DNA from 2 places in the Actinokineospora cianjurensis genome. Region 2 is predicted to be linked to the other one. Evidence: riboswitches for the same ligand, from Rfam matches in the RefSeq annotation. Region 2 holds a riboswitch; the other holds the start of a gene.
The links. A riboswitch is a leader RNA that binds a small molecule or an ion and turns the genes downstream of it on or off. The one in region 2 is predicted to bind glycine.

Region 1: it holds a riboswitch for glycine, as region 2 does, so the genes downstream of both, gcvP (aminomethyl-transferring glycine dehydrogenase) here and gcvT (glycine cleavage system aminomethyltransferase GcvT) in region 2, are expected to answer to the same signal.

Annotation. Positions count from the first base shown of each region.
Region 1 covers NZ_RCDD01000002.1:1,094,299-1,110,094, forward strand. Annotated here, with positions in the region: gene CLV68_RS19375 (vWA domain-containing protein) at 1-1,262, opposite strand, end outside; gene CLV68_RS19380 (aldo/keto reductase) at 1,422-2,249, opposite strand; gene gcvP (aminomethyl-transferring glycine dehydrogenase) at 2,379-5,252, opposite strand; glycine riboswitch at 5,438-5,540, opposite strand; gene CLV68_RS19390 (GNAT family N-acetyltransferase) at 5,619-6,398, shown strand; gene CLV68_RS19395 (MerR family transcriptional regulator) at 6,402-6,962, opposite strand; gene CLV68_RS19400 (bifunctional nuclease family protein) at 7,321-7,794, opposite strand; gene ftsR (transcriptional regulator FtsR) at 7,957-8,664, opposite strand; gene garA (glycogen accumulation regulator GarA) at 8,671-9,126, opposite strand; gene gcvH (glycine cleavage system protein GcvH) at 9,271-9,651, opposite strand; gene clsA (cardiolipin synthase ClsA) at 9,694-10,350, opposite strand; gene CLV68_RS19425 (hypothetical protein) at 10,427-10,645, opposite strand; gene CLV68_RS19430 (hypothetical protein) at 10,689-10,871, opposite strand; gene CLV68_RS19435 (FAD-binding oxidoreductase) at 10,952-12,307, shown strand; gene CLV68_RS19440 (SAM-dependent methyltransferase) at 12,344-13,015, shown strand; gene CLV68_RS19445 (AMP-binding protein) at 13,004-14,701, opposite strand; gene CLV68_RS19450 (crotonase/enoyl-CoA hydratase family protein) at 14,766-15,590, opposite strand; gene CLV68_RS34045 (hypothetical protein) at 15,718-15,796, shown strand, end outside.
Region 2 covers NZ_RCDD01000001.1:3,188,999-3,204,794, reverse strand. Annotated here, with positions in the region: gene CLV68_RS14390 (hypothetical protein) at 1-75, shown strand, start outside; gene CLV68_RS14385 (SigB/SigF/SigG family RNA polymerase sigma factor) at 72-863, shown strand; gene ku (non-homologous end joining protein Ku) at 925-1,872, shown strand; gene CLV68_RS14375 (hypothetical protein) at 1,869-2,051, shown strand; gene CLV68_RS14370 (L-serine ammonia-lyase) at 2,483-3,856, opposite strand; gene glyA (serine hydroxymethyltransferase) at 3,924-5,189, opposite strand; gene gcvH (glycine cleavage system protein GcvH) at 5,204-5,581, opposite strand; gene gcvT (glycine cleavage system aminomethyltransferase GcvT) at 5,603-6,703, opposite strand; glycine riboswitch at 6,909-7,003, opposite strand; glycine riboswitch at 7,004-7,096, opposite strand; gene CLV68_RS14350 (energy-coupling factor ABC transporter ATP-binding protein) at 7,128-7,859, opposite strand; gene cbiQ (cobalt ECF transporter T component CbiQ) at 7,856-8,608, opposite strand; gene CLV68_RS14340 (PDGLE domain-containing protein) at 8,605-8,985, opposite strand; gene CLV68_RS14335 (energy-coupling factor ABC transporter permease) at 8,982-9,680, opposite strand; gene CLV68_RS14330 (pentapeptide repeat-containing protein) at 9,779-10,813, opposite strand; gene CLV68_RS14325 (alcohol dehydrogenase catalytic domain-containing protein) at 10,847-11,926, opposite strand; gene CLV68_RS14320 (acyl-CoA dehydrogenase family protein) at 11,978-13,129, opposite strand; gene CLV68_RS14315 (TetR/AcrR family transcriptional regulator) at 13,225-13,860, shown strand; gene CLV68_RS14310 (LysR family transcriptional regulator ArgP) at 13,808-14,710, opposite strand; gene CLV68_RS14305 (LysE/ArgO family amino acid transporter) at 14,780-15,382, shown strand; gene CLV68_RS14300 (GTP-binding protein) at 15,401-15,796, opposite strand, start outside.

The sequences.
Region 1 (15,796 bases), on a different contig from region 2:
ACGGTGTAGTCCGTGTACCCCTTCAACGCGTCCTTGACCCAGTCGAGCCTGCTGCGCCCGTCACCGCCGTCGCCGCCCATGGTGCGCGAGACGTCCACCATGATCGTCACGATGCCGCCGCCCTCCACCGCGTTGGCCCAGGTGGTGGCGATCCGCTGCGTGGTGTTGGGGTCCGACCTGGCGAACCCGGGCCCGACCTCGGCCCAGGACATGCCCATCGCCGCGGTCGGCCGGTCCGGGGCGTCCTTGCCGCGCAGGCCCGCTCGGGAGAACTCGCGCTGCTGCGCGGGTTCTTGCAGGAACGCGCGGAACCGGTCGGCTGCCTCGGTGCGCACCGGACCCACGTCGGGACCGGTCAGCGCCACGAACGGGAAGTCGGCCACCGGCGTCGGACCGTCGGCGACGACCTCCCACAGCGGGCGCTTGGCCGCGGGCCTGCCGTCGTCACCCAGGTTGCGGCGGTACAGGTCCACCTCGAGCGTCGCCACCGCGCCGTACGGGGCGTCGGCCATGTCCGGGCTCTCGCCCAACGCGGCCAACGCGGCACGTGTCGTGTCCGGCACCTCAGAAGGTTGCGCACGCGCCAGGGCGGATAGCGCTGACGAGACCGGTTGTCGCGCCAGCGCGTTCTGAGTCACCGGGCTCTCTTGCGCTACCCCCACCAGTGCGCTCTGCACGGCAAGTGCACTCGCCGGGTTGGTCAGCGGCGCGGGCAGCGCGACCGTCAGCCGTCCCCAGTCCGCGTGCCCGAACCTGGTCCAGCCGTTGGTGTCCGAGGTCAACGCGGCCAGATCGGCCCAGCGGAACCGGGCCGCCCTGGTCAGCACCTCGGCCGCCGGTTCCGGGGTGGCCAGCACGACCGGGCTGCTGGCCACCGGTTCCGGCGCGGCGGCCAGCAGCGCGTCGTCGGTCGCGGCCAACCGGTCGGTCCACAGCGACGACTCCGGCAGCCACGCGTCCGGGCGGTCGCCCAGTTCCCGGGTGTTCCACTCGCCGGTCAGCCCGGCGTAGGCCGCGGCCGACTCGGCGGAGCCGATGTTGACCCGCACGCAGTGCTCGTCGACCACGGTGGGACCGGAGTTCCACCGGTTGGCGGCCTCCCGCACCGGCCGCTCGGCCGACGGGGAGACCGCCACCCGGAGCACCTCGGCGCCCGCCGGGCAGCCCTGCTCGGTGGCGGCCGCCCGGTCCAGGCGAGCGCTGAGCCACCCCCAGCCCGCCCAGCCCAATACCAGCAGGGAGACCAGACCGAAGGCGATCACCCCCACGCTCACTCTTCTGCCGCTCACTTGCCCCCGATGCCGTGACATTGCGTCCTTTCCGCGCGACGGATATGCCGGTCCGTGTCCGCGCCAGGCGCCATGCACTCTATTAGGGGTTCGATATGCGTCAACCCAGGTGAAGCGGGAGGAAATTCACCGTTACCCGTTGAACTGCTCGGGGTTCGGGCCGACCCGCTGCCCGGTGTCGAGCCCGGCGAGCACCGCGAGGTCGTCGGCGTCGAGCTCGAAGTCGAAGACCTCGATGTTCGCCCTGATCCGCTCGGGGGTGACCGACTTGGGGATCACCACGTTGCCCAGCTGGACGTGCCACCGCAGCAGCACCTGCGCGGCGCTCTTGCCGTGCTTGTCGGCCAGCCCGGCGACCGCGGCGTCGGACAGCAACGCGCCGGAGGCGAGCGGGCTCCACGCCTCGGTCGCGATGCGGTGCTCGGCGTGGAAGGCGCGCAGCTCGGCCTGCGGCAGGTTCGGGTGCAGCTCGACCTGGTTGAGCACCGGCACCACGTCGGTCTCCTGGAAGAGCCTGCGCAGGTGCGGGACGTGGAAGTTGGACACGCCGATGGAGCGGGCGCGGCCGTCGGCGCGGATCTTCTCGAAGGCCCGCCAGGTGTCGACGTAGGCGTCGCGCGAGGGCGTCGGCCAGTGGATCAGGTACAGGTCGACCTGGTCGAGGCCGAGGCGCTCCAGGCTGGCGTCGAAGGCGCGCAACGTCGAGTCGTAGCCCTGGTCGGTGTTCCACAGCTTCGTGGTCACGTAGATCTCGTCGCGCGCCAGGCCGGACTCGGCGATGGCCTTACCGGTACCGGTCTCGTTGCGGTACGCGGCCGCGGTGTCGATGCTGCGGTACCCGGCCTCTAGCGCTGTGCTGATCGCGGCACCGACGACGTCGTCGGGCACCTGCCACACCCCGAAACCGAGCTGCGGGATGGTGGTGCCGTCGTTGAGCGTGACGCCAGGGACGTTCGGCATGGGGTTCCTCACCGTTCTCGGGGACAGTCCTCAGTGGCACCCAACACCGTGGGGCAGCGCTATCTTCCCCCGGTGAAACGGGCGTGGCCCGCCGACAACCACTCGGCGGGCCACTCTCGACAAAGCCTGTCAGCTGCTGTAGGCGTCCAGCGGCGGGCAGGAGCAGACCAGGTTCCGGTCGCCCTTGGCGCCATCGATGCGGCGCACCGGCGGCCAGATCTTGGGCGCGCCGAGCCCGGCGGGGAACACGGCCTCTTCGCGCGTGTACGGGTGGTCCCACTCGCCGGTGATCGACGCCGCGGTGTGCGGGGCGTTGGCGAGCGGGTTGTCCGCCAGCGGCCACTCACCGGCGGCGACCCGGTCGACCTCGCGCTTGATGGCGATCATCGCGGCGCAGAACCGGTCGATCTCGGCGAGGTCCTCGCTCTCGGTCGGCTCGACCATGAGGGTGCCCGCGACCGGGAAGGACATGGTCGGGGCGTGCAGGCCGTAGTCGGCGAGCCGCTTGGCGACGTCGTCGACGGTGATGCCGGTGGCCTTGGTCATCGGCCGCAGGTCGAGGATGCACTCGTGGGCGACGAAACCGCCCGCGCCGGTGTAGAGGACCGGGAAGTGCTCGTCGAGGCGGCGGGCGATGTAGTTGGCCGAGGCCACCGCGGTCAGCGTCGCGCGGCGCAGGCCGTCGGCGCCCATCATCCGCACGTACGCCCACGAGATCGGCAGGATCGACGCGCTGCCCCACGGGGCGGCGCTGATCGGGCCGACACCGGTCGCGGGACCGGCGGTGGGCTGCAGCGGGTGGTTGGGCAGGAACGGCGCCAGGTGCGCGCGCACGCCGATCGGGCCGACGCCGGGGCCGCCGCCGCCGTGCGGGATGCAGAACGTCTTGTGCAGGTTGAGGTGCGAGACGTCCGAGCCGAACTTGCCGTAGCGGGCGAGGCCGATGAGCGCGTTGAGGTTCGCGCCGTCGACGTAGACCTGGCCGCCCGCCTCGTGCACCAGGCCGCAGACCTCGCGCACGGTGTCCTCGTACACGCCGTGCGTGGACGGGTAGGTGATCATGATGGCGGCGAGGTCGGCGCTGTGCTCGGCGACCTTCTTGCGCAGGTCGTCCAGGTCGATGTTGCCCGAGTCGTCGCAGGCAACGACAACGACGCGCATGCCCGCCATGACCGCACTCGCGGCGTTGGTGCCATGTGCGCTGGACGGGATAAGACAGACGTCGCGCTCACCGTGGCCCTGGGACCGGTGGTAGGCGCGGATCGCCAGCAGACCCGCGAACTCGCCCTGGCTGCCCGCGTTCGGCTGGAGGCTGACCGCGTCGTAACCGGTCAGCTTCGCCAGCCAGTCCTCCAGGTCGGCGATGATCTTCAGGATGCCCCTGGCGTCCTCGACCGGCGCGAACGGGTGCAGGTCGGCGAAGGCGGGCCAGGTGATCGGCTCCATCTCCGCGGTCGCGTTGAGCTTCATCGTGCACGAGCCGAGCGGGATCATGCTGCGGTCGAGCGCTACGTCCTTGTCCGACAGCGCGCGCAGGTAGCGCAGCAGCGCGGTCTCGGAGCGGTGCGTCGAGAACACCGGGTGCGTCATGAACTCGCTGGTGCGCACCAGGTCGGCGGGCAGCGCGTCGCCGGTCTCGGCGTCGAGGGCGTCGATGTCGGCGCTGACCCCGAACGCCTTCCACACCAGGTCGACGTGCGCGCGGGTGGTGGTCTCGTCGGTCGCGATCCCGACGGTGTCAGCGTCGGCCAGGCGCAGGTTGACCCCTAGCCCGCGGGCAGCGGAAACGACCTCGGCGGCGCGACCGGGCACCTTGGCGGTGACGGTGTCGAAGAACGCGGCCCCGGCCACCTCGACCCCGCCGCGGCGCAGGCCCTCGGCGAGGACGGCGGCCATGCGGTGGGTGCGGGTCGCGATGGCGCGCAGGCCCTCGGGGCCGTGGTAGACCCCGTACATCGAGGCGACCACGGCGAGCAGCACCTGGGCGGTGCAGATGTTGGAGGTCGCCTTCTCGCGGCGGATGTGCTGCTCGCGGGTCTGCAGCGCCAGCCGGTAGGCGGGCTTGCCGTCGGCGTCGGTGCTGACGCCGACCAGGCGGCCGGGCAACTGCCGCTCCAGGCCCTTGCCGACGGCCATGTAGCCCGCGTGCGGACCACCGAAGCCCATCGGGACGCCGAAGCGCTGGGTGGTGCCCACGACCACGTCGGCGCCGATCTCGCCGGGTGCCTGCAGCAGGGTCAGCCCGAGCAGGTCGGCGGTGAAGGCGACCTTGGCGTCGCGGCCGTGCGCCTCGCGGGTCAGCTCGGCGAAGTCGCGGACCGCGCCGGAGGCACCGGGGTAGGAGAACAGCACGCCGAAGAAGTCCTCGACCGGCAGGCCCTCGGCCAGGTCGTGCACGACGACCTCGATGCCAAGCGGCTCGGCGCGGGTCTCGATGACCGCGATGGTCTGCGGGAAGGTGTCGGCGTCGACGACGAACCGGTTGGACTTGGAGCGGCCCGCGCGGCGCAGCAGCGTCATCGCCTCGGCCGCGGCGGTCGACTCGTCGAGCATGGACGCGTTGGCGGTGGGCAGCCCGGCCAGGTCGGCGACCATGGTCTGGAAGTTGAGCAGCGCCTCCAGGCGGCCCTGGCTGATCTCCGGCTGGTACGGGGTGTAGGCGGTGTACCAGGCGGGGCTCTCCAGCACGTTGCGCCGGATGACCGGCGGGGTGTGCGTGCCGTAGTAGCCCAGGCCGATCATCTGGGTGAGCGTGGCGTTCTGGGCGGCCAGGTCGCGCAGCTCGGCCAGCGCCTCGACCTCGGTGGCCGGGGCGGGCAGGTCGATGGCCAGGTCGCCCTCGCGGATGGACTCCGGCACCGCGTGCTGGGCCAGTTCCTCCAGCGACCCGACACCGACGACGTCGAGGATCCTGGCCAGCTCGGCGGGCCGGGGACCGACGTGGCGGTCGGCGAACGGGGTGCCGTGCTCGAGCGCGGCGAGCGGGATCCGGCCGGTCGTCATGGGTCTCCTCGGGGCGGTGCAGCAGGGGTCGGGCCTGGCACGGGCGGTCCGCCCGTGTGGCCCTCCCCCTCTGTCCGTGCCCGAAGGCGCCTGAGAGCTTCACCGCGGACCCGGGAGCGGGCGCGCGACTTGCACCTTCGGCGGGGCTCCCCGGTCGTGCCGGGTCGCCCGCTTTCCAGAGGCGTCTCACCCGCACGGTCCGTTTGCCTGAGAGGTTCCGGGGAGGAGTTGCTCCTTCGGCGCCGGTTCCGGTCTGGTGGACCGGCCGGACTCTCCCGCACGGGTTCAGCGACGCTCCCCGAGTCTAACCCGTCCGGGGTGCAATTCGATTGCGGCCGGGGTGCGGTTCGCGGTCGACTGCCGCACATGGGCTCCGACCTGGACATCGCGGCCGTGCGGGCCGTCCTCGACCGGCAACTGCGGCGCGACCTGGCACCCTCGGGTGTCCGGGCGAGTGCCGAGCGCGACGACCGGCTGAGCAGGCACGTCGGCGTCGGCCGGGACAGCTGGTCCGGGGTGGTGTGGTCGTCACTCGACCGGGCGTCCGCCGATCAGACCATCGCGGCCGCTGTGGCGTGGCTGCGGACGGTCGAGGGTCACGGCGAGTGGAAGCTCTACCACCACGACTCCCCCGCCGACCTGGGCGAGCGGCTGACCCGCGCCGGGCTGGTGGCGGGCTCGGTGGAGGCGGTGATGGTCGCCGAGACCGCGAGCGTGCCGGACTTCGCGCCGCCCGCGGGCGTGGAGCTGCTGGACGTGACCTCGGACGAGGACATCGATCGCGTGGTCCGGGTGCACGACGAGGCGTTCGGCGACGACCACAGCAGGCTCAGGGCGGAGATGCAGGCCGGGGTGGCGGAGGGCTCGATGGACGTGGTGCTGGCGGTGGCGGGCGACGAGGCGGTCAGCGCGGCGCGGACGAGCTATCACCCGGGCACCGACTTCGCGGGCCTCTGGGGCGGCGGCACGCTAGAACCATGGCGGGGACGTGGGATCTACCGGGCGCTGGTCAGTCACCGCGCCCGTAGGGCTCAACAGCGCGGGGTGCGCTACCTGCAGGTGGACGCGCTACCGACCAGCAGGCCCATCCTGGAACGGGTCGGCTTCACCTGCGTCGCGCTGACCACCCCGTACACGCTGCCCTGATGCCTAACCGGCGTTGCGGGCCTTGCGGCGCTGGGTGAGCTCGTCGTCGGCCGGGATCTCGACGCCGTCGGCGCGCTCGGCGGGGAACTCGTGGATGGTGCCGCTGATCTCGCGGATGGCGCCGCTGACCGCGATGCCGAACACGCCCTGGCCGCCCTGGAGCAGGTCGACGACCTCCTCGGGGGAGGTGCACTCGTAGACGGTGGTGCCGTCGCTGAACAGGGTGATCCTGGCCAGGTCGCGCACCCCGCGCCTGCGCAGGTGGTCGACCGCGACCCGGATGTTCTGCAGCGAGACCCCGGTGTCGAGCAGCCGCTTGACCACCTTCAGGACGAGCACGTCCTTGAACGAGTAGAGCCGCTGCGAGCCGGAGCCGTGCGCGCTGCGCACGGTGGGCACGACCAGTCCGGTGCGCGCCCAGTAGTCGAGCTGCCGGTAGGTGATCCCCGCGATCTGGCACGCGGCCGGACCCCGGTAGCCGACGAGCTCGTCGGGCAGCGAGGCGTCCGGGAACAGTTCGCCCTGCTCACCGGAGTCAGCCCCGGCGGGACCTTCCTCGAACACGCCTGCCTCCCCTCGTCCGGCCACCGATGGCCGGCGAACGAGACCGCCCGTTCCGCTCTGGGGAACCGTCGGCCGAGCGGCACACACGTGGGGTCGCGCGGTGGGTGGTAGCGGTACCGGCTGGCGGTACCCCTGCCTGCGACCTCAGCGTGTTTCGCTCGTCTGTGACGGTAAAACGGGCGCGCGAGGAGGTCAACGCGACGCGCGGGTCCATCGCGGTACTCGCTTGTTGGAGCACTGTCACACGGTCCCCCGAGTGCTCCCACCCGTCAAACCGGAGACCGGACGAGTGACCGCGACCTGCCAAGTCGGGGACGGTGCCGGGCGGGGATGAGGGGGTGGGTGGCGGGAGAGGGTGTTACGTATCGGCGCCGCGGAAGTCTTCGGGGGAGACGGAGTCGAGGAACTCGCGGAACTTCTCGACCTCGTCCTCCTGCTCGTCCGGGATGATCAGCCCGGCCTCCTGCAGCACCGAGTCCTCGGCGTGGATCGGCACGCCGACCCGCAGGGCGAGGGCGACCGAGTCGCTCGGGCGGGCGGAGACGCGGACGTCACCGTCGAAGACCAGTTCGGCGAAGAAGGTGCCCTCGCGCAGGTCGGTGATCCGCACCTGCTCCAGTTCGCGGCCGAGCGCGCCGATCACGTCCTTGAGCAGGTCGTGGGTCAGCGGCCGGGCGGGCCGCACCCCCTGCTGCTCCAGCGCGATCGCGGTGGCCTCCACCGATCCGATCCAGATCGGCAGGTACCGCTCTCCCTCGGTCTCACGCAGCAACAAGATCGGCTGGTTGGCGGGCAACTCCACCCGCACCCCCACGACGCGCATCTCGCTCATCGGGCTCGCCTCCCTCCGCTCGCTGGGGCATCGGCGTCCCAATCCTTCGAGGATCGCTCATCGCCTACTTCGACGCTACCCGCCATCTGGTCCCCACGCCCGCCTATCTCACGTCTATTCCAGGATGATCGGTTCACCACCGGCGGCCTCGGCCGCCGCGCGCTACTTCTGGGTCACTCTGCGCAGACCGGTCCTCACCAGCAGCGAGTGCAGGGTGATCGCCAACGCCACCAGGTCGTCGGCGGACTCGTCCGCGCGCGCCCGCGCCGCGGGGTCGCGTTGCCGGAACACGGGTGCGAGCACTTGCTCCAACAGCGACACCTCGCGGTCGGCCGCGGCGCGGAAGGCGCGCAGGTGCCGGGGTTCGATGCCGTAGTCGGCCAACGCGGACGCGGTGACCGCCACGGCGTGCGCGTCGGCGTCGAACGAGCCGTCGGCCGCCGCGGCGAGCAGGCCGAACTGCTCCAGCTCCGCCAGCGTGCGCTCGGGGATCCCGACGCGGTCGAGCAACTCGGCCCGGGTCAACGGGACCGCGGGCGCGGGGGGCTCGGGCAGTTCGGGGAGGGAGACGAGACCGCGCACCGGGCGGGCCACCTGCTCCGGTGGCCCGCCCGGGCGGTCGAGCTGCTCCTTGATGACCTTCAGCGGGAGGTAGTGGTCGCGCTGGGCGGCGAGCACGAAGCGCAGCCGCGCCACGTCGGCCGCGGTGAACCGCCGGTAGCCCGACGGCGTGCGCTCCGGGCTGACCAGCCCCTCCGCCTCGAGGAAGCGGATCTTGGAGATGGTGACGTCCGGGAACTCGGGCCGAAGCTGCGCGAGCACGGCGCCGATGCTCGACCCGGCCCGCGCCTGCCGACCGGCGGCCGTCACGCGCCCCTAGGCCCCCGCGCCGGGGCCGGTGAGGAACACCAGGCGGAACTTGCCGATCTGCACCTCGTCACCGCCCGCGAGGACGGCCTGGTCGACCGGCTCGCGGTTGACGTAGGTGCCGTTGAGGCTGCCGACGTCGATCACCACGAACTCGCCGCCCTCGCGGCGGAACTCCGCGTGCCGCCGCGAGACGGTGACGTCGTCGAGGAAGATGTCGCTGTCGGGGTGCCGTCCCGCGCTGGTGGTGTCGCGGTCGAGCAGGAATCGCGACCCCGCGTTCGGGCCGCGCTTGACCACCAGGAGCGCGGAGCCCGCCGGCAGCGCGTCGACACCCGCGACCGCGGGTTCTGGCGCCGGGGCGGCCTGCTGGGCCTCGGGGTCGGTGAGGAAGTCGGCCCGGAAGACCGAAGTCCGTTCCGGAGACTGCTCCGGCGGGACGCCGGGCCCGTCGTTGGTGCTCACCTGAGCTCCTCCTGCTGGTCAGTTCCGCTGAACAGTTCCCAACGTACCGTGCGCGATCAGGCGCCGGACCGGTGGTACCCCCTGGGGGGTTCCCGCGGGCCGAGCACGGCCGGACGAGCGCCCCAAGATCGTCCCACGGCGGGGTCAGCCCTGGGTGATGGCCTGGTAGGCGTCGGCGTCGAGCAGGGCGTCGAGCGCGTCGGGGTCGTCGACCCTGATCTCGAAGAGCCAGCCCTCGCCGTACGGGTCGTCGTTGAGCAGGTCGGGCTGCTCGACGGCGGCGTCGTTGACCGCGACGACCTCGCCGGTGAGCGGGGCGTAGAGGTCGGAGACGCTCTTGGTCGACTCGACCTCGCCGATCGAGGCGCCTGCCTCGACCCGGTCGCCGAGCTCGGGCAGCTGGACGAACACGACGTCGCCGAGCTGCTGCTGGGCGTACTCGGTGATGCCGACCCGGACGAGGTCGTCGGCCTTGGTCGCCACCCACTCGTGCTCGTCGGTGTAGCGGAGTTCTTCGGGGATCACGCGCCGCCCTCTTTCGGACCGGGATGTGGTGTGGCGCAGAGCTTAAACGGCGGCTGTGGGCGCCAACCGCAGCGCTGCCCGTGTCTGCACCAGGTACAGCAAGCCGGACCAGATGAACAAGACCCCGCCCCAGATGATGAAGGCGTAGGCGACCGGGCGGACCACCGAGGCGAAGGTGGACCCACCTTGCGCGAGCAGCAGCAGCGGGAAGGCGTACATGAGGTTGAACGTGGCCGCCTTGCCCACGTAGGTGACCTCTGGGGGGCCGAATCCGGCGCGGCGCAGCACGAGGATGCACCCGGCGACCAGGACGTCCCTGGCGAGCAGCAGGGCGGCGACCCACCACGGCACGATGTCGCGCACTACGAAGGCGACGATGGTGGCGATCGTGTAGAGCCGGTCGGCCGCGGGGTCGAGCAGGGCGCCGAGCTTGCTGGTCTGGTCGAGCCAGCGGGCGATCTTGCCGTCGAGCCAGTCGCTGAGGCCGCTGAACAGCAGGACGGCCAGCGCCCACCCATCGGCCTGCGGCACCAGCAGCAGGTACAGGAACAGCGGCACCCCGGTGAGCCGGAGCATGCTCAGGATGTTCGGGATCGTCCAGACCCGGTCCGAGATCACCGGCTCATCGGGGCCGGTCACGTGGCCTGGATCGCCCGAGCCGTCTACCGGACCCGCCCCCTCTTCCCGCACGTCAGCCATGCGGGAAGAGTAGGGCAGGCCACTCGGCGGCTCTTTATCCCCCAGTCCCCCAGTTAGTCGTATCCGTGCTGGTCGGTCAGGCTTCGCGGTGCTGCGTCCAGCCCTGCCGCTCAAGCGCGGCCGGGGTGAGCGCGGTGGGCCTACCGAAGGCGTCAAGCCCCACCCAGCGGCCCGCACCTCCGGTGTACTCCAGCACGTAGGCGTGCCCGTGGCTCCACACGACGCTGCACGGCGCGGTGGGCAAAGTCGGCCCGGAACCGGATCCGGCCTGGTGGAAGATCGTTTCGGTACTCATCGGCTTACCTCCGCTCCGGACGTCGGCAGCCAGGGAGTGTGTGTTAGCTCTCTTGGCCGCCGAATCGAACTGAATCGATGCGCTCCCAGCCCGTGGCAGCGCTAAGCGAGTGGCTTGCGCGCGAGGGTGGTGTCTGCCGCCAGTCGGCGGCGCGGACGAATGCCTTGATCAGCGCGGAGCGGAAGGCGAGCAGGTCATCGAGGCCGCGGTCGGTCAGAGCCGACATATCGAGACTTCCTCCACTCGGGTATGTGAACCGGGTTCCCATCCGGGACGATTCCAACCATGTGCGCTGCGAGCGGTGGGGTGGTCGACAAGCTCAGCGAGGTGGTCGGATCGCGGCACGTCCTGACCGATCCCGAGGTGGTGGCCGGGTTCGCGACAGACTGGACCGGGCGCTTCACCGGTTCAGCAAGGCTGGTCGTGCGCCCCGCGGACCGCGACGAGGTCGCGGGCGTGCTGCGGGTGTGCCAGAAATTGGGTGTCGCGGTCGTACCGCAGGGTGGCAACACCGGGCTTGTCGGCGGCGGAATCCCTTACCAAGGCGAGGCTGTACTGAGCTTGACCCGTTTGACCTACCTGGGCCCGGTAGACCCAGTCACGCGTCAGGTGACTGCTGGAGCCGGGGTGACGCTCACAGCACTAGCCGCGCATGCGGCTGAGGCCGGCATGGACTTCGCGATCGACATCGCGTCTCGTGACAGCGCTACCGTCGGTGGTTTGGTCGCGACCAATGCGGGTGGATTGCGTGTCCTACGGTGGGGTTCGATGCGCGACCAGGTGGTGGATGTCGAAGGCGTGCTGGCGAACGGGGAGGTTGTCGGCAGGGTTGTCGGGCTACCGAAGGACAGCACCGGGTACGACCTCGCGGGGTCACTCGTTGGCAGCGAGGGGACACTCGCGGTGGTGACAGCGGCCAGGTTGCGCCTGATCCCAGCGTTCCGTGAACGCGCTACAGCGACTTTAGCCTTTGACCGCACGGAAGACGCCGTAGCCGCTATCGGGGCGCTTCGCGTTCTCCCCTCTCTCACCTCAGCCGAAGTGTTCTACGACGATGGTTTGCGGCTCGTGTGCGCGCATCGCCAGGTAGCGCCACCGTTCGCCGAGTCCTACCCGGTGTACTTGCTCGTGGAGTGCGCAGCGGATGTAGACCCAACGGAGTCTCTTGGCGAGATTGTCGAGACACTGCAAGGGCTGCGGGATTCGGCTCTTGCCGTAGACGAGTCATCCCGGCGGACACTGTGGACGCACCGCGAGGCGCACGCCGAGGCGATCAACGCGTTGGGGCCACCGCTGAAGTTGGACGTAGGAGTACCGCCGGCACTGGCTGCCGAGTTCGAGCGTGAGGTGCGTTCGATCGTCACCGAGGTAGCGCCAACAGCCACGCTTGTCCTCTTCGGACATCTAGCGGAGGGCAACTTCCATGTGAACGTGGTCGGCGCGGGTGACTCCGAGCTGGAGCTGACCGATCGGGTCCTGCGTGCCGCCGCGGCCAAGGGCGGCACCATCTCGGCCGAGCACGGCGTCGGGGTGGCCAAGGCGCGATGGCTGGAGCTGACCCGCTCCCCTGTCGAACGCGCGCTCTACCGGGCCGTCAAGCACGCGTGGGACCCGGACGGGCTGCTCAACCCCGGCGTGCTCGTTGCTGGTTCGGCAACATAATTCGCCACCCGCGCGGCCCGCACGCATCATCGGCCCATGACTGACACCCACGCCCACGGCACCCACGCGTCCGCGACGGCCGACACCCCGCCCGCGGCCGAGTTCTGGGAGACCTTCTACTCGGAGCGCGACCAGATCTGGTCGGGCAAGCCCAACGACCTGCTCGTGCGCGAGGCGGCCGACCTGCCGCCCGGCACCGTGCTCGACCTGGGCTGCGCGGAGGGCGGGGACGCGGTGTGGCTGGCCGAGCGGGGCTGGCGGGTGACCGGTGTGGACGTGTCCGCGACCGCGCTGGAGCGCGCCAAGAAGCTCGCCGCCGAACGCGGGGTCAGCGACGCGATCACCTTCGAGCGCCACGACCTGGCCGAGACCTTCCCCGAGGGCAGGTTCGACCTGGTCAACGCGCAGTACTTCCACTCCCCCGTCGAGCAGGCCGGTGAGCGGCAGCGGGCACTGCGCAGGGCGGCGGACGCGGTCGCGCCCGGCGGGGTGCTGCTGGTCGTCGGCCACTTCGGCTGGCCGACCTGGATGGCGGAGCCGCGCCACGACTACGACTTCCCCACCACCGGCCAGGTGCTGGCGGGCCTGGAGCTCGACGACCGGTGGGTGGTCGAGCTCGAGGACATCGTCGAGCGGCCATCGACCAGCCCGGAGGGGGTCGAGGGCATCCGCACCGACAACGTGCTGCGGGTGCGGCTAGGCGCGTAGTTCCGGGAACTGGTCCTCGGTGAACTCGCCGGACGGGCTCGCGCCGCCGCCGCGGATCTCCCGCTCGCGGCCGCGCAGCTCGACCCGGCGGATCTTCCCCGAGATCGTCTTGGGCAGGTCGGTGAACTCCAGCCGCCGGATCCGCTTGTACGGGGCGAGGTGCTCGCGCGCGAAGGCCAGGATGGACCGGGCGGTGTCGGCGTCCGGTTCGTGGCCCGCGGCGAGCACCACGTACGCCTTGGGGACCGCGAGGCGGATCGGGTCCGGCGACGGGACGACGGCGGCCTCGGCCACCGCGGGGTGCTCGATCAGGACGCTCTCCAACTCGAACGGGGAGATCCGGTAGTCCGACGCCTTGAACACGTCGTCCGCGCGGCCGACGTAGGTGATGTAGCCGTCCGCGTCCCGGGATCCGACGTCGCCGGTGTGGTAGCGGCCGTCGCGCATGGCTTCCGCGGTGCGGTCGCCGTCGGCGGCGTAGCCGGTCATCAAGCCGACGGGCTGGTCGGCGAGCGCCACGCAGATCTCGCCCTCGTCGCCGGGCTCACCGGTGGCCGGGTCGACCAGGTCGATGGTGAAGCCGGGCAACGGCCTGCCCATCGACCCCGGCTTGACCGGCTGCCCCGGGGTGTTGGCGACCTGCACGCTGGTCTCGGTCTGACCGAACCCGTCGCGGATCGTCACGCCCCACGCGCGGGAGACCTGCTCGATCACCTCGGGGTTGAGCGGCTCGCCCGCGCCGACGACCTTGCCCGGCGGGGTGCTGAGTTGGCCGAGGTCGGACTGGATCAGCATCCGCCACACGGTCGGCGGGGCGCAGAAGCTGGTGACCCCGCAGCGGTCCATCTGGGCCATGAGCGCCGCGGCGTCGAACCGCGTGTAGTTGTAGAGGAACACGGTGGCTTCCGCGTTCCACGGCGCGAAGACGTTGCTCCAGGCGTGCTTGGCCCAGCCGGGCGAGGAGATGTTGAGGTGCACGTCTCCTGGCTCTAACCCGATCCAGTACATCGTGGACAGATGCCCGATGGGGTAAGAGACGTGGCTGTGCTCCACCAGCTTTGGTTGCGCGGTAGTGCCAGAGGTGAAGTAGAGCAGCAGTGTGTCGTCGGCCTTGGTGGGACTGTCTGGCGTGAAGTCCGCGGGTGCGTCGGCTGAGTCCGCGTAGTTGAGCCAACCGTCGACCGGTTCCCCTACCGCGATGCGGGTGTACTCGCCGGGGACGTCGTCGAACCTCGCCGTGTCGCCGGAGCGGACCACGACGTGCCGGGCCTGGCCGCGGTCGATCCGGTCCCGCAGGTCCGCCGGGCCGAGCAGGGTGGACGCCGGGATGACCACCGCGCCGAGCTTGATCGCGGCCAGCACCGTCTCCCACAGCTCGCCCTGGTTGCCCAGCATGAGCACGAGCCGGTCGCCCCTGGCCACGCCGCGCGCCCGCAGCCAGGCCGCGAGCTGGTCGGAACGCAGGGACAGCTCCGCGAAGGTCCACCTCCGCTCGGACCCGTCCTCCTCGACGATCCACAGCGCCACCCGGTCAGCGGTCGGCCCGTCGGCGGCGATGACGTCGAACCAGTCCAGCGCCCAGTTGAACTCGGCGGGCCTGGGCCAGGCGAACCCGGCGCGGGCGGCGGCGTAGTCCTCGCGGTGGTCGAGCAGGAAATCCCGGGCGGCGCGGAACGCTGCGGTCACTGCGGCTCCCCTCTGGTGGGTGGACCCCGAGCCTGCCCCAGGCGCGGCGGGTTGGCCAGCAGCGCTACTGGCCGGTGAACTCCGGCGGCCTGCGCCCCAGGAACGCCTGGACGGCCTCGCCGAGGTCCTTGCTCGGCAGGAACGCGGCGTTCCAGGCGGCGACGTAGCGCAGGCCGTCGGCGACCCGGTGCTCGCGCTCGTGGCCGAGCACGTCCTTGGTGCCCTGCACGGCCAGCGGCGGGTTCGCGGCGATCTCGGCGGCCGTGGCCCGCGCGGCGGTAAGAGCGGCCGTCTGGTCGGGGTAGACATCGTTGACGAGCCCGATGCGCAGCGCGCGGTCAGCGTCGATGTCCTTGCCGGTTAGCGCCAACTCCCGCAGGTGACCCTCACCGATGACCCCCGCGAGTCGCTGCAAGCTGCCCAGGTCAGCCACGATCGCGACCTTCACCTCGCGCAGGCTGAACCGGGCGTCCGCGCTCGCGACCCGGATGTCGGCGGCGGCGATGACGTCCAGCCCGCCCCCGACGCACCAGCCGCTGACGGCCGCGATCACCGGTTTACGGCACGCGGCCGCCGACGTCACGGCGTGCTGCAACGCGCGGACCTCGTCGTGGAAGCGGGCGCGCGGGGCGGCCAGCGCGCCCTCGGCGAGCACCTCGCCCCACCTCGGCATCATCGCGGGCAGGTCGAGCCCGTAGGAGAAGTGGGCGCCACTACCGGTCAGCACGACCGCGCGCACCTCGGGGTCGGCGTCGAGCGCGCCGAACACGACCGGCAGCTCGCGCCAGAAATCCGGCCCCATCGCGTTGCCCTTACCGGGCCCGAGCAGGGTCACCTCGGCCACGTGGTCGGACACCTCGACCGTCAACGACACCAGGTCCTCCGTCATACCGGCGACCTTACTCAGTGGTAACCGGCGCGGACACTTCCCCCGATCGTGTGGCGTCGTGATCACCGGGGCACGGCGGGGCGCGAGGTAGGTTCCTCGGCAAGCCAGGTAGCGAGGGAGACTGCGGATGGCGAACACGGGCGCGATGTCGACGCCGATCTTCGACGAGCTGTTGCGCGAGATGACCGAGGGCGCGGCGGCCGCGG
Region 2 (15,796 bases):
GTGGGATCGGGGCCGGACGGGAGAGCGAACGTGCACATCAGCGTCGTGCGGGCCGAGTCTGCGGGTGCCGGGTGAGCGCGGAGACCCCGACCGGATCCTCGCACGAGTACAGCCACCTGGCGCCGTTGTTCGCCGAGCTGGTCTCGCTGCCGGAGGACGACGGCAGGCGGGACGCGGTGCGCGACAAGCTGGTCACCGGGCACCTGGCGCTCGCCGAGCACATCGCCATGCGCTTCGCCCACCGCGGCGTGGCGCGCGAGGACCTCACCCAGGTCGCCACCGTGGGGCTGATCCACGCCGTCGACCGGTTCGACCCGGAGCGCGGCATCGACTTCCTGTCCTTCGCGGTGCCGACCATCATGGGCGAGGTCCGCCGCTACTTCCGCGACACCGCCTGGTCGGTGCGGGTCCCGCGCAGGCTCAAGGAGCTGCACCTGACCATCACCGCCGCGGGCAACGAGCTGTCCCAGCGGCTGGGCCGGGCGCCGACGCCCAGCGAGATCGCCGCCCACCTGGGGATGAGCCGCGAAGAGGTGTACGAGGGCCTGGAGGCGGGTCAGGTGTACCAGTCGGTGTCGCTCGACGAGGCGCTGTCCTCGGGTGACCCCGACTCCGACCCGCTCGCCGACACCCTCGGCGAGGACGACGCGGCACTGCTGGGCATCGACGACCACGAGTCGCTGCGGCCGCTGATCGAGCGGCTGCCCGAGCGCGAGCGGCGGATCCTGCTGCTGCGGTTCTTCAAGAACATGACCCAGACCCAGATCGCGGAGAAGATCGGCGTCTCGCAGATGCACGTGTCCCGGCTGCTGACCCGCACCCTGGAGACGCTGCGTGCCGGACTGGTCACCGACGAGCGCTGAACAGGACTTTTCCGGTGTCCCTGGTCCACACTGGAGGCAGGGACACACCCGGGAGGCTGGCGTGGCGCGACCGATCTGGCACGGTGCGATCAACTTCGGGCTGGTCACGGTCCCGGTGGACATGTACGGGGCCACCGAGGACCACACGATCAGCTTCCGGCAGTTCGAGCGCGGCACGAGCGACCGCATCCGCTACAAGCGGGTCAACGAGCGCACCGGCGACGAGGTCGCCTTCGCCGACATCGTCAAGGGCGCCGAGATCGGCGGCGGCGAGTACGTGATCATCGAGCCGGAGGAGCTGGACGGGATCGCGCCCGGCCGCTCCCGGACCATCGACATCTCCTCGTTCGTGGCGCTGGAGGAGATCGACCCGATCCACTTCCAGAAGACCTACTGGCTGGCCCCGTCGAAAGAGGAGTACGGCAAGGCGTACGGGCTGCTCCTGCAGGCGATGCGCAAGACCAACCGCGCGGGCGTGGCGACGTTCGTCATGCGCGGCAAGGAGTACCTCACCGCGATCCGCGCCGGGGACGACGACCTGCTGCTGCTGACCACCATGCTGTTCGCCGAGGACCTGCGCGACCCGGCCAAGGAGCTCAAGTCGCTGCCGGAGATCACCCCGGCCCGCGGCAAGGAACTGGACATGGCGATCTCGCTGGTCGACTCGATGACCGAGCAGTGGGACCCCAGGGAGTACCACGACACCTACACCGAGCGGGTCGAGAAGCTCATCGAGGACAAGAAGGCGGGCCGCGAGGTCGTCGTCGGCGAGGAACCCAGCTCCCCCACCAAGGTCGTCGACCTGTTCGAGGCGCTGAGCAAGAGCGTGGAGAGCCGCAGGAATCGCCGAGACACCCCGGGATCCACTACCGGCGGCGAGGACCTCGATACCCTCAGCAAGGCCGACCTGGACAAACTGGCCCGCGAACTGGACATCAAGGGCCGCTCCAAGATGACCCGCGACGAACTCCAGAAGGCGGTGGCCGCGACAACAAGGAGAGCCTCATGACGTGCGCCGACTGCGCCCACGACCTGAGCCACTGCCACGGCACCCTGCTACTCCCCGACAGCACCCTCCCCGAGTGCACCGACCCGTCCTGTGTGGACCTGGCAGAGTCCCGCCACCCATTGACCGCGACCGCGCACGACCTGCTCACTCAGGCCCGCACGACCCCCATCGCCGCCTGACCCCTATCCAGGTTCACCAATTCCACCCGGCCCCACCAGGCATGCCCCCTGCGCGCCCACCACGGTCATCGGTCCAAGCGCGCCCGCCACGGCCACTTGTCCTATCGTGCCCCTCACAGGCGTTGGCCCACACGCGCCCCTCACAGGCGTTGGCCGAACCGCGCTCCTCGGAGTCGCTGGTGCCAACTGCTCGATGTGGCGGACTTGTTTTGCGTGGGGGGACGGTGCCCGTAGCGTCGCCTCGCGGCAGGGCCTGCTTTTCGGCCCCTGCTTTGCGGTTCTGCCCGGGTGTCGTAGGGGCCCCACGCAAAACAAGTTCGCCACATCGAGCCCTTCAAGAAAATCGCGCCCCACCGCAATGCCGAAGGCGAGCCGTCCCCCACCGCGAAGCCGCAGGCGAGCCCGATTCCCTTGCCCCGCAACACATCCACTCAGCACTCGATGACGTTGAGGGCCAGCCCTCCGCGCGCCGTCTCCTTGTACTTGGTGTGCATGTCGGCGCCGGTCTCGCGCATGGTCTTGATGACCTTGTCCAGGTGCACGACGTGGGTGCCGTCGCCGCGCAGGGCCATTCGGGAGGCGTTGATGGCCTTGGTGGAGCCGACCGCGTTGCGCTCGATGCAGGGGATCTGCACGAGGCCGCCGACCGGGTCGCAGGTGAGGCCGAGGTGGTGTTCGAGGCCGATCTCGGCGGCGTTCTCGACCTGGGCGACGGTCCCGCCGAGCACGGCGGTCAGGCCGGCGGCGGCCATCGCGCAGGCGGAGCCGACCTCGCCCTGGCAGCCGACCTCGGCGCCGGAGATGGAGCCGGTTTCCTTGAGCACCACGCCGATCGCGGCGGCGGTGAGCAGGAAGTCGACCACGCCGTCCTCGTTGGCCACCGACAGGAACCGGGTGTAGTAGTGCAGGACGGCGGGGATGATGCCCGCGGCGCCGTTGGTGGGGGCGGTGACCACGCGGCCGCCGGAGGCGTTCTCCTCGTTGACGGCCAGGGCGAACAGGCTCACCCAGTCCATCACGTACAGCGGGTCGCCCGCGCCGTCCTCGTCGAGCAGCTTGTCGTGCAGCGCCTTGGCCCGCCGGGGGACCTTCAGGCCGCCGGGCAGCACGCCGTCCTGCTCGCAGCCCCTGGTGACGCAGTCCTGCATGACCTGCCAGATGTGCAGCAGGCCGGCGCGGACCTCGGCCTCGGTGCGCCACACCAGTTCGTTGGCGAGCATGACCTGCGCGATGGACTTGCCGCTGTTCTCGCAGTGGGTCAGCAGGTCGGCCGCGGAGCGGAACGGGAACGGCACCGGGGTGGTGTCGGCGGAGATGACCGGGCCGTCGGCCGCGGTCTCGTCCAGGACGAAACCGCCGCCGACCGAGTAGTAGGTGCGGCGCGAGAGCTCGGTGCCCGCGGCGTCCCAGGCGGCGAAGGTCATGCCGTTGGGGTGCAGCGGCAACGACTTGCGCCGGTGCATGACCAGGTCGTCGTCCTCGGCGAAGGCGATCTCGTGGCTGCCGAGCAGCCGGATCCGACCGCTCTGCCTGATCTCGGCGACCCGGACCGGCACCGAGTCGGTGTCGACGTCCTCCGGGCGCGCGCCCTCCAGCCCGAGCAGCACCGCCTTGTCGCTGCCGTGGCCGTGGCCGGTGGCGCCGAGCGAGCCGAACAGCTCGGTGCGCACCCTGGCCACCTCAGCCAGCGCCCCGGCTGCCCGCAGCCCGTCGACGAACATCAGGGCGGCCCGCATCGGGCCGACCGTGTGCGAACTCGAGGGGCCGATGCCCACGCTGAACAGGTCGAAGACGCTGACCGCCACGACAATCCTCCTTCTTCGGCCTCCGGGGCCGCGCCGGGTTCTCGGCGCGGCACCCGGGGGCGGTCGATCAGCCCAGCTCCGGGTAGAGCGGGCGGCGGCGCACCAGCGCGGCGACGCGCTCGCGCAGCGCCGTGCCGGTTGCCTCGTCGAGCTCGGGCCGCAACGCGACCGCGATGATGTCGGCGACCTCGGCGAAGTCCTCGGCGTCGAAGCCGCGGGTGGCCAGCGCCGGGGTGCCGATGCGCAGCCCGGAGGTGATCATCGGCGGCCGCGGGTCGAACGGGACCGCGTTGCGGTTGACGGTGATCCCGATCGAGTGCAGCCGGTCCTCGCCCTGCTGGCCGTCGAGCTGCGAGTCGACCAGGTCGACCAGCACCAGGTGCACGTCGGTGCCACCGCTGAGCACCTTCACGCCCGCCTCGGCCGCGTCCGGCGCGGAGAGCCGGTCGGCCAGGATCCTGGCGCCCTCGAGCACCCGGCGCTGCCGCTCGGCGAACTCCTCGGACGCGGCGATCTTGAACGCCACCGCCTTGGCCGCGATCACGTGCTCGAGCGGGCCGCCCTGCTGGCCGGGGAACACCGCCGAGTTGACCTTCTTGGCCAACTCCTTGGTGCAGAGCACCACACCGCCGCGCGGACCGCCGAGGGTCTTGTGCGTGGTGGTGGTGACCAGGTGCGCGTGCGGCACCGGGTTCGGGTGCAGCCCGGCGGCGACCAGCCCGGCGAAGTGCGCCATGTCGACCATGAGCAGCGCCTCGACCGAGTCGGCGATGCGGCGGAACTCGGCGAAGTCGAGGGTGCGCGGGTAGGCGGACCAACCCGCGACGATCAGCTTCGGGTTGTGCTCCTTGGCCAGCCGCTCGACCTCGGCCATGTCGACCCGGCCGGTCTCCTTGTCGACGTGGTAGGCCACCACGGTGTACAGCTTGCCGGAGAAATTGATCTTCATCCCGTGCGTCAGGTGCCCGCCGTGGGCCAGGTCCAGCCCGAGGATGGTGTCGCCGGGCTTGAGCACGGCGAACATGGCCGCGGCGTTGGCCGAGGCCCCCGAGTGCGGCTGCACGTTGGCGTGCTCGGCGCCGAAGAGGGCCTTGACCCGGTCGATGGCCAGCTGCTCGACCACGTCGACGTGCTCGCAGCCGCCGTAGTAGCGGCGGCCGGGGTAGCCCTCGGCGTACTTGTTCGTCAGCACCGAGCCCTGCGCCTCGAGCACCCCGATCGGGGCGAAGTTCTCCGAGGCGATCATCTCCAGCGTCGACTGCTGGCGGCGCAGCTCGGCGTCGACCGCGGCGGAGATCTCCGGGTCGACCTCGGCCAGCCGCTGCCCGAACATGGGTGTCCCTGCCATCAGCCCTCCTTGGTGTGCTCGGCGTACGCGGCGGCGTCGAGCAGCTCGGGCTCGCCGTCGACGCGGACGCGGAAGAGCCAGCCGTCGCCGAACGGGTCGGTGTTGACCAGCTCGGGGGTGTCCACGACCGCCTCGTTGATCTCCACGACCACGCCGTCGGCGGGCGCGAACAGGTCGGAGACGGACTTGGTGGACTCGATCTCGCCGCACGCCTCACCGGTGGTCAGCGTGGCGCCCACCTCGGGCAGCTGCACGTACACCACGTCGCCGAGCGCGTCGGCGGCGTACTTGGTCACCCCGACCGTCGCCGCGGCCGGGTCGCCGAGGTCGACCCACTCGTGGTCGGTGGTGTAGCCGAGGTTCTCCGGGTTGCTCATTGGGTTCTCGATCTCCAGGTTTCAGGCTTGACGCTGGTAGAAGGGCAGCTTGACGACCTCGACCGGCGCGCTGGTGCCGCGGATGTCCACGGTGAGCGCGGTGCCCGGCTCGCTGACCGCGACCGGCACGTAGGCCATCGCGATCGGGTGGCCGAGCGTCGGCGAGAGCGCGCCGCTGGTGACCGTACCGACCTGCGCCCCGGCACCGTCGAGCACCGCGTACCCGTGTCGGGGGGCGCGCTTGCCGGAACCGACCAGGCCGACCAGCACCTTGGTCTCCACGTCGGCGTCGCGGCGGCGCTCCAGCGCCTCCTTGCCGACGAACCCGCCCGCCTTGTCGAACTTCACGACCCGGCCGAGACCGGCGTCGAACGGGGTGAACGAGGCGCTGAGCTCGTTGCCGTAGAGCGGCATGCCCGCCTCCAGCCGCAGCGTGTCGCGGCAGGCGAGCCCGGCGGGCAGCAGCCCGTGCTCCTGACCGGCCTCGGTGAGCAGCCGCCACACCTCGGGTGCCTTGGCACCGTCCACGTAGACCTCGAAGCCGTCCTCGCCGGTGTAGCCGGTGCGGGCGAGCAGGATGTCGATGCCGCCGATGGCCGAGGGCACGCTGGCGTAGTAGGCGAGCGCGTCGAGGTCGGCGTCGGTGACCGAGCCGATGATGGCGGTGGAGGTCGGGCCCTGGACCGCGATCAGCGCCAGCTCCGCGGAGCGGTCGTTGACCTCGACGGCGAACCCGTCGGCCCGCTCGCGCAGCGCGGCGGCCACCGTGGCGGCGTTGGAGGCGTTGGCAACGACCATGAACTTGTCGGCGGCCAGCCGGTAGACGACCAGGTCGTCGAGCACGCCGCCCTCGGCGTCGCAGATCATCGTGTAGCGGGCCTTGCCCGGCTTGACCGCGGACAGCTTGCCGACGAGCGCGAAGTCCAGCGCCTGGGCCGCCTCCGGACCGGTCAGCTCGATCTCGCCCATGTGGCTGAGGTCGAACAGGCCGGAGGCGGTGCGGACCGCCTTGTGCTCGGTGAGCTCGCTGCCGTAGCGCAGGGGCATCGACCAGCCTGCGAAATCGGTGAACGAGGCACCGAGCGCCTCGTGCACCGAGTGCAGCGGGGAGGGGGTGCTCATGGAAGTCGGGTCTCCTTCGGCGCGCTGGGAACAGTGCTGTTCGCAGCGTGGCACGCCGGGCGCGCGGGCTGCAGCACGACCGGACGGGCTGTGGATGAGTGTGGGGGTTGTGGACAGCCGCGCGGCTGTTCGCTGTGGCGGGTGCGGCGGACGAGGGACATGGGAGCTCCTTGGCAGCGCGCCGGACGGGCGGATCCGGCGCTGGAACTCCCCCTCTGTCATGGCACCTGAGAGCTTCGCCGCGAACGCGGCTTGCACCGTGGGTGAGACGCCGAGATCGCGTCTGCTTTCCAGAGTGGCCTGGTGGGAACGGTAGCTTTACCTGAGAGATTGACGGGGAGTTTGCTCCTTCGGTGCCTCGATCAAGATCGAGGGCTCTCCCGGTCCCACTCGTACGGCCCGATATGCGGTTGTGCCACGGACACTAGTCGAGCCGGAACCCGAAAGGAAGTTCGAGGCGGTGCCTGGCGAGCAGGGCGTCGTCGGCGAGCAGGTCGCGGGTGGGGCCGTCGGCGACGACGACCCCCCCGTCGACGAGCACCGAGCGCGGGCACAACTGCAACGCGTAGGGCAGGTCGTGGGTGACCATGACCGTGGTCCGGCCGAGACCGAGCAGCACCTCGGCCAGCTCACGGCGGGCGCGGGGCTCCAGGTTGGCCGAGGGTTCGTCGAGAACCAGCACGTCGGGGTCGCAGGCGAGCACCGTGGCCAGGGCGACCCGGCGGCGCTGCCCGCCGGACAGGTGCAGCGGCGAGCGGTCCGCGTGCTCGGCCATCCCGACGTCGTCGAGCGCGCGCTTGACCCGGGCGTCGAGTTCAGGTCCGCGCAACCCGAAGTTCGCGGGACCGAAGGCGACGTCTTCGCGAACGGTGGGCATGAAAAGTTGGTCGTCGGGGTCCTGGAACACGATTCCGACCCTGCGCCGGACTTCTTTCATATTCTGTTTATTGACTTCCAGCCCCGTTACCTCGACCTTGCCCTGTCCGGTGAGCACGCCGTTGAGGTGCAACACGAGGGTGGTCTTACCGGCGCCATTCGGTCCGAGGACCGCGACCCGTTCCCCTTGCTCGACCCGCAGGTTCACGCCGAAGAGGGCTTGGTGGCCGTCGGGGTAGGCGTAGGCGAGGCGTTCGACCAAGAGGGCGGGGGGTGTCACAGCGCTATACCTAGCACGACCGCGGCTAGGGCGGTCGGGATGAACCCTACGAGCCAGGTGCGGCGCCCAGCGGGCTGTCCCTGGTCGGGCATGGCCCCGGTCCAGCCACGGGAGACCATCGCGAGGTGCACGCGTTCCCCGCGCTCGTAGCTGCGGATGAACAAGGTCCCGATACCGCGCGCGGTGGCACCAACCTGCCAGAGGAAGCGCGGGTCGTGCCCGCGGCAGATGCGGGCTATCCGCATCCTGCGGGCCTCGGCGGCGATCACGTCGAGGTAGCGCAACATGAGGGTGGCGATGGTGATGACCATGGTCGGCACCCGCAGCCGCTGGAGTCCGACGATCAGCTCGCCCGGCGTCGTGGTCGCGGCCAGGGTGAGCGACACCAGCACACCGAGGGTGCCCTTGACGGCGATGTTCCAGCCCGCCAGCAGACCGTGCTCGGAGAGCCGCAGCCCGAGGAACTCGACGGTCGGACCGCCCGCGAGGAACGGGAAGGCGATCGCGAGGACCACGAACGGCAGCTCGATCAGCGCCCGGGTGGCCAACCACCCCGGCGGGATCCTGGCGATCACCCAGACCCCGGCGAGGACGGCGAGGTAGAGGCCGAACGCCCAGAACCGCTCGCGGGGCGTCGCCACCACGCAGAGCACCCCCGCGACCGCGGCCACCACCTTGACCTGTGGTGCGAGCCGGTGGACCGGGGTGTCCCCCGGCCGGTGCAGCGGATGTGCGTGGCCCGCGCTCACGCCTTGGGACGCCTGCGCAGCAGCCAGAAGAACCCACCCGCGACAACGACGGTCACTACGACACCGATGACGCCCGCGAGGCCGGTGGTGTTCTCCCCGCCGTCGACCGCGTAGTCCGCCAGAGGGCTGCCAGCGAACTGGTGATCCTTGGCGTTCTGAGCGATGCAGGAGCCCTGTAGCTGCTCACCGCCCGCGGTCTCCACTACCTCGCAGCCCTTGAGGGTCGCGTGGTCGAGACCGTCCGGATTGGAATCAGCCAGGTAGGACACCGCGCCCGCGAGCACGAGGGCGACTAGGAGGAACCCGAGCAGGAAAGGCAGATTGCGGGTCTTGGCGGTGTCTCGGGTCTTAGTGGTGTCTCGGGTCTTAGCGGTCACGCCGGGGTCCCTTCACGCAGCTCCAGCGGGCGGGTAGTGCCGCGCAGCAGGTAGACCAAGTCGGGTCGAACGGCCGCGACAGCGCCAACGGTGAGCGCGGTGATCACGCCCTCGCCGATGCCGATGAGGCAGTGCACGCCGACCACCGTGGCCGCGACGGTGCCCAGGCTGAACGCCGGGTCGCCGCCGATCGCGAACTCCAGCACGAACCCGAGCGAGGCGACGACGGTGTTGACCAGGGCCGCGACGAACGCGACCACGACCAGCCCGACCCTGCCGGTGGCGAACCGCTTGAGCGCGGTGGCCACCAGGAACCCGGTCGCGGTGCCGATCAGGGCCATGTTGGTGACGTTGGCGCCCAGCGCGGTCACCCCGCCGTCGGCGAACACCAGCGCCTGCACGACCAGCACGATCGACACGCACAGCGCCCCGACCCACGGCCCGACCAGGATCGCGGCGAGCGCGCCGCCGAGCAGGTGCCCGCTGACCCCGGGCAGCACCGGGAAGTTGAGCATCTGGGTGGCGAACAGGAACGCGGCCACCAACCCGGCCAGTGGAGCAGTCCGGTCGTCGAGGTCGCCCCGCGCCTTCGCGGTGGCCACCGCGAGGCCGACGACCGCGACGCCGACGAACAGCAGCGAGGTCGTGGGGTTGAGCAACCCATCGCTCATGTGCATGGCGACCGAGCCGGTCATCGGCGCACCTCTCACGGGGACTCGGGGCGGGGACCCAGGGGTGGATCGAGCGTAGTTGCGAGCGGCACGCTACCGCCAGACCCTGGCAACAACCCACCTCAGGCCGTTGTGACCTCAGCTACCTCGTCACCCGGGTCCCCGAGCTCGTCCACCCAGGCGAGCTCGTCAGGCTTACCTCGCGCGAACCGCGTATCGCGCCACCTCGACTCGTCGTGGAACTCGGCACCCGCGAAGGTCGCCGACCGCTGGAACGTCACCTCGGTGAAGTTCGCCAGCCCGCCGAACCGGGCTCCGTCGAACCTGACGTCGTCGGTGAACGTGGCGGAGCGGAACCACACGTAGCTGCCGAACTCGGTCCCGGTGAAGTTCGTCCGGTGCTTGAAGGTCGCCAGCGCGAAGGTCGACGAGCGGATCCGGCACCGGTCGAGGTCGAAGTCGATGAGCACCGCCCCGGTGAGGCCGAGGTCGATGTCGGGCCAGAACGACTCCGGGGTCTCCGGGCGCAGGTGCAGCAGCAGGATGCGCTGGACAGCGCGCCGGACCTCCCGCTCCTCCAGGCGCTGCCGGTGGTCGAGCAGGTCACCGCCCTCGGGGAGGCTCCCCAGTGGTGGGTCGTACGGCATCCGCAGGTACGCGCAGTACACGTTGACCACGGTCTGGCGGTGGCCCGGGTTGTCCTGCGCGAGCCGCTCCAGCGCGTAGAGCCCGGCCATGCGCACCGGGGCCTTGTCGGAGCCGAGTTGGTCGGCGGCCTTGGTGTAGAGGTCGGTGATGCGGCGCTCGACGCCGTCCTTCTCGGTGATCGCGGCCATCCGGTCCTGGTGGGCCTTGGCGTCGGCGGCCACGTCGCGCTGGTGGGCGAGGGCCCGTTCGCGGTTGTCGAGGTCCTGCTCGGTGGTCCGCTGCCTGCGCCACGACAGGTACAGCGCGTACACGCCGCCTCCGCCGATGCCGATGCTCATGCCGATCCGGACGGCCTCGAACCGGGCGGTGACCAGCTTGTCGCCGGTGAGGCCGCTGGTCGCGGGCCACCACAGCAGCACGACGGTGGTCGCGGTGAGCAGGAGGATGCCGACCGCGACCAGGGCGATCGACCTGCCGGAGACCGGCCGGGGGTGGGATTGCGCGCTCACGACGGGGTGATCGGTGGGGGGCACGGGATCGTGTCAGAACCGGACGAGGGTGCGGCCGCCGCGGCCCGCGCGCATGTCGGCGAACGCGGTCTCCACGTCGTTCAGGCCGACCTCGGCGGTGACCAGGCCCGCGAGGTCGAGATCGCCGGAGGCGACGAGGTCCAGCAGGCGGGGGATGTCCACGTCGGGGTCGGACGAGCCGAAGAGGCAGCCGGTGAGCGTGCGGCCGAAGAAGTACAGCTCCAGCGCGCTGAACTCGACGATCGCCTTGGCCGACCCGACACCGACGACCACCACGTGCCCACCGCGCCGCGACGAGGCCCAGGCGGTGCGGATCGACGCGGGGACACCGGCGCACTCGAACGCGACATCGGCACCGCGGCCTTCGGTGAGCCCTCGGATGGTCTTGGCGGTCGCGGAGTCCGAGACGAGGAAGTCGGTAGCGCCATGTGCTCGCGCTAGGGCTTCCTTCTCCGGGTGCACGTCGACCGCGATGATCGGAGACGCCCCGGCGATCCGCGCGGCCTGCAACACCGACAGCCCGACACCGCCAACGCCGACCACCACCACTGACTGTCCCGGTTTGACCTGCGCGGTGTTGAACACGGCTCCTGCGCCCGTCAGCACCGCACACCCCAACACCGCCGCTTGCTCCAACGGCAGGTCTTTGGGGATCTTCACCGCGGCCCGCTCGGGCACAACCGTCTCCTCGGCGAAGGCTCCCGTACCGAGCCCCGGGTAGAGCGGGGTCCCATCGGGCAACGCCGCGTGCGGAACCTCGGCAGCGTCAGCGGCCCGCGCACACAGATACGGCTCCCCTTCAAGGCAGAACCAACACTCCCGACACGGCGGCGCCCAGTTGAAGATCACGTGATCCCCCACCGCGACCCGCGTGACCCCCTCCCCCACCGAGACGACGACGCCTGCCCCCTCGTGCCCCAGCACCGCGGGCACCGGCTGCCGCAACGTCCCCTCGGCCAGCGACAGGTCGGAGTGGCACACCCCCGCCGCCACGACCCGGACCCGGACCCGCCCCGGACCCGGCTCCCCGACCACGATGTCCCCGACCACCAGCGGTTCGCCCTGCGCCCGCAACACCGCAGCCCTGACCATGTCTCTCCCTCAGCCACCGTCCCCTGCCATCGAGGAGCCTACGGACCGGCCTCAGACGAAGGCGTTGATGCCGGTGAGGGCGCGGCCGATGAGGAGCTTCTGGATCTGGGTGGTGCCCTCGTAGAGGGTCATGACGCGCGAGTCGCGGAGGATCTTGGCGACGGGGTACTCGTCCAGGTAGCCGTAACCGCCGAAGACCTGGATGGCCAGATTCGCGACGGTTACGGCGTTCTCGCTCGCGAAGAGCTTGGCCATAGAGGCGGCGGTACCGAAGGGCAGACCGCGGTCCACTAGATCTGCCACTCGCCACACCAGCAACCGGGCGGCGTCAGTGTTGACCGCCATGTCCGACAGCATCTCCTGCACGAGCTGGTAACCGGCAATGGGCTTACCGAACTGCAAGCGCTCCTTCGCGTACTTCACGCTCGCCTGCAACGCCCCGTTGGCCAGCCCCACGCACCCGGCCGCGACCGACATCCGCCCCTTGTCCAAAGCGGACATCGCCACCTTGAACCCGACGCCCTCGTCGCCGAGGCGCGCGTCGGCGGGGACCCGCACCCCGTCGAGCACGAGCTCACCCGTCGACTGCCCGCGCAGCCCCAGCTTCCCCTTGATCTCCCGGTGCTGGAACCCGGGCGAGTCGGTGGGCACCAGGAACGCGCTGATGCCCTTGGGTCCCGGCCCGCCGGTGCGCGCGAAGATCAGCGCCAGGTCGGCCCAGGTGCCGTTCGTGATGAACATCTTCGTGCCGGTGAGCACGTAGTCGTCGCCGTCGCGGACCGCGCGCGTGGCCAGGTTCGCCGCGTCCGAGCCGGTGTCCGGTTCGGTCAGGCCGAAGCAGGCGAGCGACTCGCCGGAGGAGATCCTGGGCAGCCACCGGGACTTCTGCTCGTGGGTGCCGTACCCGGCGATCGACTTGCCGACCAGGCCGAGCGACACCGACACGATGCCGCGGATGGCCGAGTCGCCGCGGCCGAGCTCCTCCATCATCAGGCAGTACGAGAGGTGGTCGCCGCCGGAGCCGCCGTACTCCTCCGGCAGCGTCATGCCGAGGAACCCGACGGCGCCGAGCTTGCCGACGATGGCCCGGTCGACCTGTTCGCGGCGGTCCCACTCGGTGGCGTTGGGCACCACCTCGCGGTCGATGAAGTCGCGCGCCAGGTCCCAGAGGGCCTGCTGCTCACCGCTGAGGGCCAGATCCACGCCGGTCTCCCGTCCATAAACCAAACGGTGTTAGGTTCGCCAAGGATAGGATCGGCAGCCGAGCCCGGCAACCACCGCCGGGGTGAGGTGAGGACATGCCCCGGCCCCGCGTACCGCTGCTGGACCGGCCGCGCATCCGGGCCGCCGCGCTGACCGCGGTCGACCGCGACGGGCTGGCCGGGCTCTCGATGCGCAGGCTGGCCGCCGACCTCGGCGTGCAGGCGCCGTCGCTGTACTCGCACTACCGCACCAAGGACGACCTGCTGCAGGACATCGCCGAGGACGTCATGGCAGGGGTGGACACCGCGGGCTTCGCCGAGGACTGGGTCACCGGCCTGCGCGGCTGGGCGATCTCCTACCGCGCCGCGCTGGCCGCCCACCCCAACCTCGTGCCGGTGATCGCCGCTGGCCCGGCGCGCAGGCCGACCGCGCTGCTGCACGCCGACGCGGTGCACGGCGGGCTGGTCGGCGCGGGCTGGCCGCCGCGGCACGCCACCATGATCGGCGCGTCGACCAAGTACCTCGTGCTCGGCGCCGCGATGAGCTCCTTCTCCCGCGGCTTCGAGGACGACGTGCAGGTCTACGTCGACCGCTACCCGCACCTCGACCAGGCGCACCGGCTGCGCGAGCACGCCGACGAGATCGACGCCGAGAGCTTCGCGCTGGCCCTGGACGCGTTCATCCGCGGCCTGACCGCGCTGCACGCCCGGGTGGCTCGAGCCGCGCCCTAGCCGCGGCGAACACCGCGTCCGAGGTGGCCGAGAGCGCGGGCGAGTCCAGCTTCCACTGCTGCCAGAACAGCGGCACGTCCAGCACCCGGTCGGTCAACTCGACCAACTCCCCCGCCGCCAGCCGCGGCCGCGCCTGCATCGTCGGCACCAGCCCCCAGCCGAGCCCGGCGACGATCGCCGCGAGGAACCCCTCCGACGAGGGCACGTGGTGGCGCCGGTCGGCGGCGGGGCGCTCGGTCAGCCCGCGCACGAACACGTCCTGCAGCACGTCGCGGCGGTCGAACACCACCACCGGCGCGTCGGCGACGCACTGCCGCAGCGGACCGGCCAGCCACCGCTCGGCGAACGCGGGGGCGGCCACCGGCAGGTACCGCATCAGCCCGAGCGGGCGCACCGAGCACCCGGCCACCGGCTCCGGCGACGACGTGACCGCCGCCATCACCAGGCCCTCCCGCAGCAGCGCCGCGGTGTGCGACTCGTCCTCCCGGTGCAGGTCGAAGTAGACGTCGGGCACCCGGGTCAGCGCGGGCAGGATCCAGGTCGCCAGCGAGTCCGCGTTGATCGCGATGGGCAGCCGGACCGACTCCCCCGGCGTGCCGAGCCCGACCCGCAGGTCCCGGTCCAGCTGGGCGAGCTGCCGGGCGAACCGCACCACCTGGGTGCCGGACTCGGTGGGCCGCACCGGTTTCGTGCGCAGCAGCAGCACCCGCCCGGTGCGCTGTTCGAGCGCCTTGACCCGCTGGCTGACCGCGGACGGCGTCACGCCCAGCGCGGCGGCCGCGGCGTCGAAGGTGCCCTCGTCGACCACCGCGAGCAGCGTGCGGACCTGGTCGAGGGGCAGATCGTTCATCACGACCGCTAATGCTACGTAAGAATCATTAGCTGGTGTTACCCACGAGCGCGGCCATACGGTCGACGCATGGGGCTCGCGGTTCTTGCCGGGTTCGGCACCGGACTTTCACTGATCATCGCCATCGGTTCACAGAACGCTTTCGTGCTGCGACAAGGCATCCTGCGCCAGTCAGTGCTACCGGTCGTCGCGATCTGCACGGTCTCAGACGCTGTGCTGATCGCTCTAGGCGCGGGAGGCATGGGTGCGGTCGTCGCCGCGCAACCGGTCGCGCTCACCGTGGTCGCCATCATCGGTGGCGTGTTCCTGATGGGCTACGGGCTCATGGCGGCCAGGCGCGCGGTCCGGGCATCCACGCTGTCCGCGGTGGGCGCGGGCGCCGGGTCGACCCGCGCGGCCGTGCTCACCTGCCTCGGCCTGACCTGGCTCAACCCGCACGTCTACCTGGACACCGTGCTGCTGCTGGGCACGATCGCCGCGGCGCACGGCACGGACCGCTGGTCGTTCGCGGCCGGGGCGGTCCTGGCCAGCGTGTGCTGGTTCGCGGGCCTCGGCTTCGGCGCCCGCCTGCTGACCCCGGTGTTCGCCAGGGCGGCGTCCTGGCGGGTGCTGGACGCGGTGATCGCCGCGACGATGACCGCGCTGGGGGTGTCGTTGCTGGTGGGGGCGTGAGGACCACGCCCCCACCGCTCACCCGACGCCTGCGCCGTGCAACGCGACCCACCGGCGCATCGAGTACTCGACCATGGTGATCAGCGCGCTCTTGACCGACTGCCGGTCCCGCGCGTCGCACGGGACGATCGGCACCTCCTGCCCGATCGCCAACGCGTCCCTGACCTGCTCGATGCTGTGCCCGAGCACCCCGTCGAAGCAGTTCAACCCGATCACGTAGGGCAGGTTGCGCTCCTCGAAGAAGTCGATCGGGGAGAACGAGTCGGCCAGCCTGCGGGTGTCGGCCAGCACCACCGCGCCGATCGCGCCGCGCACCAGGTCGTCCCACATGAACCAGAACCGCTGCTGGCCCGGGGTGCCGAACAGGTACAGCACCAGGTCCGAGTCCAGCGACACGCGGCCGAAGTCCATCGC